DNA from 2 places in the Pantoea sp. X-Soil-ISGK-421 genome. Region 2 is predicted to be linked to the other one. Evidence: predicted binding sites of a transcription regulator. Region 2 holds the regulator's gene; the other holds the start of a gene.
What was found. The regulator Fur, encoded in region 2, represses iron uptake genes when iron is present. The targets are predictions, from matches to a motif close to ATAATAATGAGAACNACTATCAA.
Positions count from the first base shown of each region.

Region 1: fepB (Fe2+-enterobactin ABC transporter substrate-binding protein) is a predicted target of Fur. The motif match lies at 2,639-2,661, and genes of this name have one in related genera.

Region 1 covers NZ_AP035980.1:659,426-665,420, reverse strand. The annotation lists gene AC6I8K_RS21740 (HesA/MoeB/ThiF family protein) at 1-172, shown strand, start outside; gene AC6I8K_RS21735 (ABC transporter ATP-binding protein) at 169-885, shown strand; gene AC6I8K_RS21730 (ABC transporter permease) at 869-1,603, shown strand; gene AC6I8K_RS21725 (ABC transporter substrate-binding protein) at 1,613-2,545, shown strand; gene fepB (Fe2+-enterobactin ABC transporter substrate-binding protein) at 2,684-3,634, shown strand; gene entS (enterobactin transporter EntS) at 3,631-4,893, opposite strand; gene AC6I8K_RS21710 (amino acid adenylation domain-containing protein) at 5,003-5,995, opposite strand, start outside.
Region 2 covers NZ_AP035979.1:1,197,119-1,203,113, forward strand. The annotation lists gene nagE (N-acetylglucosamine-specific PTS transporter subunit IIBC) at 1-427, shown strand, start outside; gene glnS (glutamine--tRNA ligase) at 580-2,247, shown strand; gene AC6I8K_RS05500 (hypothetical protein) at 2,482-2,877, shown strand; gene fur (ferric iron uptake transcriptional regulator) at 2,938-3,387, opposite strand; gene fldA (flavodoxin FldA) at 3,742-4,272, opposite strand; gene ybfE (LexA regulated protein) at 4,410-4,685, opposite strand; gene ybfF (esterase) at 4,853-5,617, opposite strand; gene seqA (replication initiation negative regulator SeqA) at 5,866-5,995, shown strand, end outside.

The sequences.
Region 1 (5,995 bases), on a different replicon from region 2:
GGCAGAGCGTGTTGAGCGCATTTTGCCGCAGGAGATCGCGGCGTGGCGGCCGCCCACGCAGCAGCGCATCGTGCTGGTGTGCGCCAGCGGCATTCGCGCCGCGCAGGCCGCGACCGCGCTGGCGCAGCGCGGATTTCACCAGCTTGCGATTCTGGCGGCCAATCGCCCATGAATCAGGACATTCTTTTCAACGATGTCAGCTTTAGCTGGGGCGATAAGCCGCTGTGCCAGCAGCTGAATCTGCAACTGCGCGGCGGCAAGACCACCGTCATGCTGGGACGCAGCGGCATCGGTAAAAGTACGCTACTGCGGCTGGTCGCCGGTTTACTCAAGCCGCAGCAGGGCGCGGTGCAGGGCTTAACCGGCAATGTGGCGTGGATGGGCCAGCAGGATCTGCTTTATCCGTGGCTAACGGTGCTGGACAACGTGATGCTGTCGGCAAGGCTGAGCGGCGAAAAGCCGGATTGCGCGCGTGCGCTGGCGTTGCTGGAGCAGGTGAAACTCAGCGACGTGGCGCATGCGCCGCCGCATCAACTCTCCGGCGGCATGCGGCAACGCGTAGCGCTGGCACGCACGCTCTATGCGCAGCGCGAAGTGGTGCTGATGGATGAACCCTTCGCCACGCTGGATGTGATGACCAAACTCAGTTTGCAAACCCTGACCGCCAATTTACTGCGCGGCAAAACCGTGCTGCTGGTCACCCACGATCCGCTGGAAGCGTGCCGCATGGCCAATGATATTTTGCTGCTGCAAGGCCAGCCGCTGAACATCGAAAGCTGGCCGGTTCACACCGGTGATGTGCCGCGTCCGTTTGACCATCCCGCGGTGCTGCAGGCGCAGGCTCAACTCTTCACACGATTGAATACACATGAAAACACTGTTTAGCGCGATCTACCTGATCGTGGTGCTGCTAGGTGGTTGGTTGCTGGCACGTCACAGCGGCGTACCCACTTTCCTGCTGCCCGCGCCACAGGCGGTGCTCGAAGCGCTGTGGCTGCATCGCCAACTGCTGTGGCATCACACGCTCTATACGCTGGCGGAAATTGTGCTGGCGCTGCTGCTGGGGGTCGGCGCAGGCGTCACGCTGGCGGTGCTGATGGCGGCCAGCCCGCTGTTGCGCCGCGTGCTGTTTCCGCTGGTCACCGCCAGCCAGGCGATTCCGGTGTTTGCCCTGGCACCACTGCTGGTGCTGTGGCTCGGCTTTGGTATCGCATCAAAAGTGGTGGTAGCCGCATTAATTCTCTTTTTCCCGCTGTGCTTATCGCTGTTCGATGGACTGTGCCGCACGCCGGGCGGCTGGCTGGAGCTGGCGCAAACCACCACGCACTCGCGCTTTCGTATCTTCTGGCGCGTGCGCTGGCCCGCCGCGTTACCGCAATTTTTCTCCGGCCTGCAGATGGCGGTGGTGCTGGCACCCATTGGGGTGGTGATTGGCGAATGGGTCGGCGCCAGCGAAGGGCTCGGCTACCTGATGATGCAATCCAACGCGCGGCTGGAAACCGCCACCAGCTTCGCGGCGCTGCTGCTGTTACTGATTCTGGCGCTGCTGCTTTCGGGCAGCGTGGCGCTGATTCGCAATAAAATCCTCTGGCAAACCACATAAGGACACACCTTGAACACCCTACGAATCGCATTGACCGCGTTGCTGCTGCTGGCGACCGCTAACGTCCAGGCTGCGGAGAAAGTTCGCCTGCTGCTCGACTGGTTTATTAACCCGAACCACGCGGCGATTTTCGCTGCTCAATACAGCGGCGCGTTTAAGAAAGAGGGGCTGGATGTGGAGATGATCGCGCCCGCCGATTCAGCTTCCGTTCCGCTGCTACTGGCGGCGGGCAAAGTCGACCTCGCCATAAGCTACCAGCCGCAGCTCTATACGCTGGTGGAAAAAGAGGTGCCGGTGATTCGTGTCGGGACGTTGATCAATCAGCCGCTGAATACGCTGACCACCGTGTCGAGCGATATCCACACCCTCAAGGATTTCGCCGGCAAAACCATCGGCTATGCGGTGCCGGGCACCGAAGATGTGGCGATCCGCAATATGCTGAAATCGCAGGGCGTCGATGCTGACTCGGTGAAGTTCATCAACCTGAATATGGATGGCACCTCTGCGTTGCTGACGCACAAGATTGATGGCGCGATGACGATATTCCGCAACTATGAGCTGCTGGATCTGAAAGACAAAGGTGCTACGCCAACGGTATTCAAGCCGGAAGATTACGGCGTGCCCGCCTATGACGAGCTGATCATTCTGGCGAACCAAAAAACCGCCGCACAGGATAAGCGTATTCCCGCGTTTTTACGTGGACTGGATGCCGGTGTGGTGTGGCTGCGTGCGCATCCGCAGGAAGTGTGGCAGGCGTTTATCAAGCACTATCCCGAGCTGAACACGCCGCTCAATTACCAGGCGTGGCAGGCGACGCTGCCGTACTTCGCCGCGCACAGCGCGGAGTTTGATAAGGCGCGCTACCAGGCGTTTGGCGAATATATGAAAGCCAATGGCGTGATTAAAACTGTGGCGCCGCTGGGGCGTTATTCCCTTCAGTAATCTCCTCCCGGTGCGCATTCATGCGCACCCTACACATTCGTAGGGTCGTCATTCATGGCGACCTGCTAATATCCCTTGCACCCACACTTATTTTTGATAATGATATTTATTCTCAACTATCAAGTCATGGATAACCTGATGCGTTTCCCCGCGTTTACTCTGCTGCTTACCCTATTTTTCATCTGCACTACGACACAAGCCAACGCTAGCTGGCCGCGCACCCTCGCCACACCGAAAGGCCCTTTCACGCTGCAACAGCCGCCGCAGCGCATTGTCTCCACCAGCGTCACCTTGAGTGGCACCTTGCTGGCGATTAACGCGCCGCTGGTCGCTTCCGGCGCCACCAGTCGCAGCAGCAGCGTGTCGGATGCGCAGGGCTTTTTCACCCAATGGAGCGCGGTGGCCAAAGCGCGTCAGGTGAAATCGCTCTATATATCGCAGCCGAACGCTGAAGCGATTGCCGCTGAAGCGCCAGATTTGATCGTGATGGCCGCCACCGGCGGGGATTCGGCGCTGCGTCTTTACGATCAACTGCAAACCATCGCACCGGTGTTAGTGATCGACTACGGCGATAAGCGCTGGCAGGCATTGGCCTTGCAACTGGGTGCGATTACCGGCCATGAAGCCGATGCCCAAAAGGTGATTGCAGCGTTCGACCAACGGGTGGCAGCGGTGCGTCATACCATCACGCTGCCGCCGCAGCCGACCTCTGCGCTGGTCTATTACGAAGATGGACGCGGAATGAATTTGTGGACGGCAGCATCAGCGCAGGGCGCGTTGTTGCAGGATTTGGGCTTCACGCTGGCCGCGCCGCCCGCCAGTTTTCAGGGCAGCACCAGCATGGGTAAACGCAATGACATTATTCAGCTGAATGGGGAAAACATGGCCGATGGCATCACCGGCAACACACTCTTGTTGTTTGCCGCCGATGAAAAAACCGTGCCGCAAGTGGCGAAGAATCCGTTCCTCGCCCATCTGCCTGCGGTGCAGCAGCACCACATCTTTGCCGTAGGTAATGACACCTTTCGCCTCGATTACTACAGCGCCAGCAATATGCTGAGCAGCATCGAGCGGCAGTTTACTCGTTAAGCCTCTGCGGTGGCGGGCTGCGGCGCGTCAGGTTGTTCACTGAGACGCGCCGTGCGCAGGCCGCGCGCCGCCAGCGACAGCAGCAGCAATAATCCTGCTGCCAATCCACCAAACCACAGCACGCTGCTCAGCGGTGCCAGCGCCCGTGCCAGCGCCCCTAATCCCAATGCACCAACCGAATCGCCGGTCACATCCTGAGCGGTGCCAAGACTGTTCACGCGTCCCAGCAGCGCATCCGGCGTGTGATGCTGCGTCAGCATAAACTGCAGCAGCGAGGCAATGGCGTTGCTGTAGCCGTAACACACCAGCGCCAGCAGCGCGGGCAGCAGATGGTTGTAAAGGCCAAGTGAGGCGATGCAGGTAAACGCCAGCAGCGCACAGCCAATCAGCACCAATCCGGGACGCGCTAACTGCCGCACCCACCCGCTGGTAAAGGCACCGATCATTGCGCCCAGCGGTACCGCCGAGTACATCAATCCCAATGCGGATGCATCGGCGTGAAACGTTAACGCCAGCGCCGGGAACAGAATACGCACCGCGCCGACCATGCTGAGTAGCAAACCGACCAGCACCACCGCGCCGACCACTTTATGCTGGCAGACAAACTGAATGCCGCTCGCCAGCGCGCGCAGCGGATGCTCGGGTTCCTGCTGGTCGGGTTTCATCGCCGGTAAGCGCACCAGCGGAATCAGCGTAGCCAGCGTGCCGATAGCGGCGACCGCAAATGCCCAACCGACACCCGCAGCAACGATGATCATACCGCCGAGCGCGGGGGATAAAATCGCGCCGAGGCGCACCGTTAGCATGCTGAGCGCACCGGCTTCTGCCAGATGCTCACGTCCGACAATCAGCGGGATCACTGCCATCAGCGCGGTCATACCGAGTGCGCCAAAGAAGCCATCCCAGAAGGCGAGGAAGTAGAGCGCCAGCAACGAAGGCGCCGGGCTAAAGGCGTTGAGGCTGAGCAACACAAAGCCGATGCCGCAGGTGCCGCGCGCGAACAGGATCAACGTGCGGCGATCGTAGCGATCGGCCAGCACACCGCCGAGCAGCAGTCCGATGAACATGCCGATGCCGTCGAGCATTACCGCCACGCCGACTTGCAGCGTGGATCCGGTCATCGCCTGAATCTGCACCGGCACGCCAACCGCCAACATGCCAAGGGCGAACACCGATAGCATGCGCGCACAGAATATCGCGCGGAACGACGCGTTGTTTTTCAGCAAACTAAAATCTAAAAATATCGAGGGCTTAGCCATAAGTCTCCAACAGTAAATCATCTTTGCATCACCCGTAGCGGCGCGATTTATCGCGCGGTTTTAACGGCGCGCAATGAATTGCGCCGCTACGATGAGTGCTTTATTTGATCTAGGTAAACAAACGATTGATCAACGGACCCAGCACCTTCAGCGAATCGGCCGAGAGAATATCGGCGTGTTCGCAATCCAGCGGGAAAATCGTTAATTCATCAACAAACGGTGCCCAACTGGCGCGCACATCCATACCCTGCGGCAGTGTTCTCTCGGCCATGAACAGTGTGGCTTTGCCGGCATAACGCGGGGTACGTGCTTCGGCGAGGCGCGCGACGGCGTCTTTGTAGTTGGCGACGATGGTGCTAAACATCACCGCCTTCTCTTCACGCAGCAGCGGATCGCGCTCATCTTCAGTGGCGGCCATAAATTCGGCCTGCTCGCGCGCCACTTCCTGTTCCGCCTCGTCGGCATCTGGCGTGCGCCAATCCTGACCTTCTGCCGGATAGGTATCCAGCAGGCCAAGAAATGCCACCGTTTCACCCTGTGCCTGCAAACGTGCCGCAATCCCGTGTGCCAGCGTGCCGCCGAGTGAATAGCCCAGCAGGAAATAAGGACCGCTCGGCTGCTGCTGGCGAATCGCCTGCAGATGGTGGTCACACATCGCCTCTACGCTATGACACGCGGCAATCACGCCGTTGGGACGCGGCGATTGCAGGCCGACAATCGGGAAATCGCCGTCGAGATAGTGCAGCAGGGCGCTGTACTGCCAGGCGAAACCGGATGCCGGATGGATACAGAACAGTGTTGGGCCGTGACCGGCGCGCAGCGGCAGCAGTTCGCCGTTGCCACCGCTTTCATTGTTCGCACCGCCGTCAAGCAGCGCCGCCAGTTTCTCCACGCTGCGCGCGGCGATGATCTGGCCAACGCTGAGCGGCGGCACTTCACGCCGACGCAGTTCCGCTGCCAGACGCATCGCCAGCAGCGAATGACCACCGAGCGCGAAGAAATCGTCATCGGCAAATACGCTGTCGCAACCGAGCAACTGCTGGAACAGATCCGCCAGCAAACGTTCGTTGGCGCTGTCCGGCAGGCGGCCGCTGCGCGCACT
Region 2 (5,995 bases):
TGAAATTGTTGCGCTGGAAAATGTGCCTGACGAAGCGTTCGCCAGCAAGGCCGTCGGCGATGGTCTGGCTATCAAGCCAACCGGCAAAACCGTGGTCGCGCCAACGGCCGGAACCGTGGTGAAGATCTTCAATACTAACCATGCGTTCTGCCTTGAAGCGGAAAACGGTGTCGAGATTGTCGTGCACATGGGACTGGATACGGTTGCGCTGGAAGGCAAAGGCTTCACGCGTCTGGTCGAAGAGGGCGCAACGGTAACGGCAGGTCAGCCAATCCTGGAAATGGATCTGGATTTCCTCAACGCCAACGCACGCTCGATGATCAGTCCGGTTGTCGTCAGCAATAGCGATGATTTTGCCGGTCTGAATTTACTGGCAACCGGTTCAGTGGTTGCAGGCCAAACCCCGCTGTACGAGGTTAAAGGCTAAGTCCTTGTGATTGAGCCAGAAGGCAGGAAGCGATTCCTGCCTTTTTTGTTTTAAAACGACCAACAAACGGTTGTTTCCCTCCTGCGCTTTGTGGATCATACTCCGTTACTTCGTGGTACAAATCACCCGTTATAGTTTTTGAGGATTTTGAGATGAGTGAGGCTGAAGCCCGCCCAACGAACTTTATTCGTCAGATCATCGACGAAGATTTGGCGAGCGGTAAGCACAGCAGTGTGCATACCCGTTTCCCGCCTGAGCCCAATGGTTATCTGCATATTGGCCATGCGAAGTCTATCTGCCTGAACTTTGGTATCGCACAAGACTACCAAGGTGAGTGCAATCTGCGTTTCGATGACACTAATCCGGTAAAAGAAGATCTGGAGTTTGTCGAATCCATTAAGCGTGACGTGCAATGGCTGGGCTTTGAGTGGAGCGGCAACATTCGTTACTCCTCAGACTACTTCGACCAATTGTTCAACTATGCGGTTGAGCTGATTAACAAAGGTCTGGCATACGTTGATGAACTGTCGGCGGATGAAATTCGTGAGTATCGCGGTTCCCTGACGGCGCCGGGCAAAAACAGCCCGTATCGCGATCGCAGCGTGGAAGAAAACTTAGCGCTGTTCCAGAAGATGCGCGATGGCGGTTTCGAAGAGGGCAAAGCTTGTCTGCGTGCCAAAATCGATATGGCGTCCAGCTTTATCGTGATGCGCGATCCGGTGCTGTACCGCATTAAGTTTGCCGATCACCATCAGACCGGCAGCAAGTGGTGCATCTATCCGATGTACGACTTCACGCATTGCATTTCGGATGCGATTGAAGGCATTACGCATTCTCTCTGCACGCTGGAGTTCCAGGATAACCGTCGCTTGTACGATTGGGTGCTGGATAACATCACTATCCCAGTGCATCCGCGTCAGTATGAGTTCTCGCGCCTGAATCTGGAATACGCCGTGATGTCGAAGCGTAAACTGACTCAGTTGGTAAGCGAGAAGGTTGTAGAAGGCTGGGACGATCCGCGCATGCTGACCGTTTCCGGTCTGCGTCGTCGTGGTTACAGCGCCGCTTCTATCCGTGAGTTCTGCCGCCGCATCGGCGTAACCAAGCAGGACAATATCGTGGAGATGGCGTCATTAGAATCGTGCATTCGTGACGATCTCAATGAAAACGCGCCACGTGCCATGGCTGTAATGGATCCGCTGAAGGTCGTAATCGAGAACCTGCCTGCAGGTCATGAAGAGATCATCAGCATGCCGAATCATCCGAACAAACCGGAGATGGGCACGCGTGAAGTGCCATTCAGCCGTGAAGTGTGGATCGATCGCGCTGACTTCCGTGAAGAAGCCAACAAGCAATATAAACGTCTGGTGCTGGGTAAAGAAGTGCGTCTGCGTAATGCCTACGTGATCCGTGCCGAACGTGTGGCGAAGGACGATGAAGGTAATATCACCTGCATCTACTGTACCTGCGACGTTGATACTCTGAGCAAAGATCCAGCTGATGGCCGTAAAGTGAAAGGCGTCATCCATTGGGTTTCTGCTATTCACGCGTTGCCAGCGGAATTCCGCCTGTATGATCGTCTGTTCAGTGTGCCAAATCCGGGCGCGGCTGAGGATTTCCTCACCACCATTAACCCGAACTCACTGGAGACTAAACAAGGCTTCGTTGAGCCAGGTCTACGTGTAGCCGAGCCAATGGCAGCGTACCAGTTTGAACGCGAAGGTTATTTCTGTGCTGATAGTGTGTATTCACAGCCATCCAAACTGGTGTTTAACCGCACCGTTGGCTTGCGTGATACCTGGGCAAAGATCGGCGATTAAGCGTTTTTGACATCACGCGATATGATCATGTAAGGGCGAGCAATCGCCCTTTTTTATTATCTCTATTTGGCAAGCTACAACCTTTTATGCTGCCCGCCTCATCAAGCCTATAATTCCTCATTTGCGACTATTCTGACTTTAGAATAATTAACCCATTTGCCAGTGTGAAAAACTTTTTTTCAGGTAGGCTATGCGCTCTCAGACGTTGCTCCGCGGGTTATCTAAGGAAAAAAAATGACAAGTCTCGCTCAGGAAGCTAAGCATAGCGTGGTCGTTTTACATCAGCTTATCGAACGTATTTTCAATCAGGCAGAAGGTAGCGACGACAGTATTGACCTGTTTTTGTCGTACTTTCATCCCGAATTTAAAATGGTGACGCCGCAAGGCAAAAGATTGGATCTCAACGAAATGGAAGTGCTTTTTCGCCAGCTGCAGGGACAGCGTGAAGGTATGCGCATTGCGACCAGTGAGCACGCCATCATTTCGCAGCAAAGCGAGGAAGTGACGATTCAGTATCGTGAATTACAGATGATGAACGGTACCAATCAGAGCCGCATTTCACTGGCGGTACTGGATTGCAGCACCACCATTCCTCGCTGGCGTTACCTGCAAGAAACTTTCGTTGCCTGATTTCAGGTATAAAAAAACCGGCTCAAGCGCCGGTTTTTTTATACTGCATAGCACACTCAATTACTTATCGTGGAGCGAGTCGTCTTCGCGGCAGTCTCCCAGCGCACAGTGACCGTAGAGGTACAGGCTGTGGTTGCTGAGTTTGATGCCATGGCGAGTGGCAATTTCACGCTGACGCGTTTCAATTGATTCATCGCTGAATTCGATAACTTTGCCACAATCCAGGCAAATCAAGTGATCATGGTGATGCTGCTGAGTCAGTTCGAAGACAGATTTACCGCCTTCAAAGTTATGACGGGTTACGATGCCCGCGTCGTCAAACTGGTTAAGAACGCGATACACCGTCGCCAGGCCAATCTCTTCGCCCATATCAATCAGGCGCTTGTACAAATCTTCCGCACTGACGTGATGGGACTCGGGGCCAGGTCCCTGAAGCACTTCCAGAATTTTCAGTCTGGGTAGCGTGACTTTCAGGCCAGCCTTCTTCAATGCGGAGTTGTTGTCAGTCATGCGGATATTGTCCTGTTACTTTGCTAGTCACTTGCGGCGCAGGGGCCTTGAATGTTTAGGTCAACGCGCATTCTCATTTGCGTCTCATTATAGAACTCAAGCAGTGAAATGAAAACCAAAGCAACGTCCTTAATCACCAAAGGCTGTAAGGATAATGTCACTAACGTCTTCATGACGCTTGGGTTTTGGATTCCATTTCACTCAGCCTCATTCTACTGCCAGAGGAATAAGCGGATGACCATTGCGGGTATTCTACAGATTTGCGGGGAAAAGTTAAAAAACCGTAGCTATTATTTTTATAGGAAATTCCGTTACCCGATGTGAGATTACGCCCACATCGGGCAGAGCAGGGAATCAGGCTTCAATAATCTCTTTCAGCTGCAGCTCGTCAAAGATCTGCTTAACCCACTTCTCAACACGTTCGTTGGTCAATTCCGGCTGACGATCTTCGTCGATAGCCAGACCAAGGAAGTTTTTATCATCGGCCAGGCCTTTTGATGCTTCAAAATGATAGCCTTCAGTTGGCCAGTGACCGACGATCACCGCACCGTTCGGCTCGATGATGTCACGGATGGTGCCCATCGCATCACAGAAGTACTCAGCGTAATCTTCCTGATCGCCACAACCAAACAACGCTACCAGCTTGCCATTGAAGTCAATCTCTTCCAGCGTCGGGAAGAAATCATCCCAGTCACACTGCGCTTCGCCGTAATACCAGGTTGGAATGCCCAGCAGCAGGATGTCGAACGCCTCGAGATCTTCTTTGGTGCTCTTAGCAATGTCATGCACTTCGGCGACATCTTTACCCAGTTGTTTCTGGATCATCTTTGCAATATTTTCAGTGTTGCCGGTATCGCTGCCGAAGAAAATGCCTACGATTGCCATGGGTTAGGTAACCTCTTAAATCCTGATTGTGAATGTAAGTCAGTTGACTGCACAGTTATGCGAATAATAGCAGACCGGTAAAAAGTGCGGAACGTGTAAAGCCGTGACTTTGTGTTCCAGCGTGCGGTCTTCGCGCGTTACGACAGTTTGAGCTGTGCCAGCAGCATTTGTTCAATCAATTCGCTGCGACTGATATTTTGCTGATCGGCCAGCGTGCTGAGCGCGTCAACCGCTTCGCTCGACATCTTCAGCTCAACACGACGCAGCCCACGCACTTTATCGCGCTTGAGCTGATTACGTTTGTTGATGCGTAACTGTTCATCACGCGTCAGCGGGCTAGTTTTCGGGCGACCAGGACGCCGCTCGTCTGCGAAGAGATCAAGCGTAGTGCGGTCTGTCTGTTCTTTTGCCATGGTTTGTAAAACTGAGTGGGCGCGAACGGCGGAAAGGCGCTGCGCGATTAAAACATTATCGGCCCGACCACGGCGAAAAACACGCTGTGGCAAATTTTTAGCGCGACATCATACTCCAGCGCCTTCCCTGACGCCAATCCTAAAGCGCAAGCGGCAAGCTTTTGCTTTTACAGGTTAAAGAAACGCCGAACGGCGCGTAACACCGCATCGGGTTTCTCAGCATGCACCCAATGTCCGGCGCCGTTGATCACGTGCGCATGCGCCTGCGGGAACTGACGCAGCAGGGCTTCGCGATGCTGATTATCCAGATAAGGCGAATCGCCGCCGCGGATAAACAGTGCCGGATGCGACCACGCAGGAATTTCCTCCCAGCCGGATAGGGTGCTGTAGTTATCCCACAGCACGGGCACGTTAAAGCGCCATTCGCCTTCAGCGAAAGACTTAAGGATAAACTGGATCACGCCATCCTCAGCAATATGCTGACGCATCACTTCAGCGGCTTCACTGCGACGCGTGACGCCCGCAGCGGTGACGGCACGAATAGCGGCAAAAATTTCGTCATGGCGGCGTGTCTGATAATCAACGGGCGCGATATCGATCATCACCATTTTTTCAATGCGTTCTGGCGCAATCGCGCTGAGCGCCATGGCGATTTTGCCACCCATTGAGTGGCCGATCACGCCAGCGCGATCGATGTTGTGCGCATCCAGCGTTGCGACAATGTCCTGTGCCATGGCGTGATAGTTCATCACATCGCTTCGCGGGGACAAGCCGTGGTTACGCACATCAACCTGCAGTGTGGGACGAGCATCGCGCACACCTCGCGCCAGCACGCCAAGATTATCAAGGCTACCAAAAAGACCATGGATTAACAGAATCGGCGTGGCATCAGGGGTAGATTGTTCAGTTTGCAGACGGGCGTTTAAAATCATGGCTAAAGTTCTTACGGTTGTGACCTTGGCTTAGGTTATCATGGATTCACCTGTCCAGCAGTCAGGCCGGTGGGCATTAGGGCATATTCCGACTTTTGCCCGGAAACGTTGCCAACGCTATCGGCTGCCACGGATTTAACTTTATAATCCTTATGTTAGAACCCGCTCACATTTTGCACGACTGGATTTTGCTAAAGCCGTTGCAATAATGCGTGGTTCTGTCATTTGCCAGAATCGTACGGAAAAAGATGAAAACGATTGAAGTTGACGAAGAACTCTACCGTTATATTGCCAGCCACACGCAGCACATTGGTGAAAGCGCCTCAGATATTTTGCGCCGCATGTTGAAGTTTACCGCCGGACAGAGCGCACCTGCTG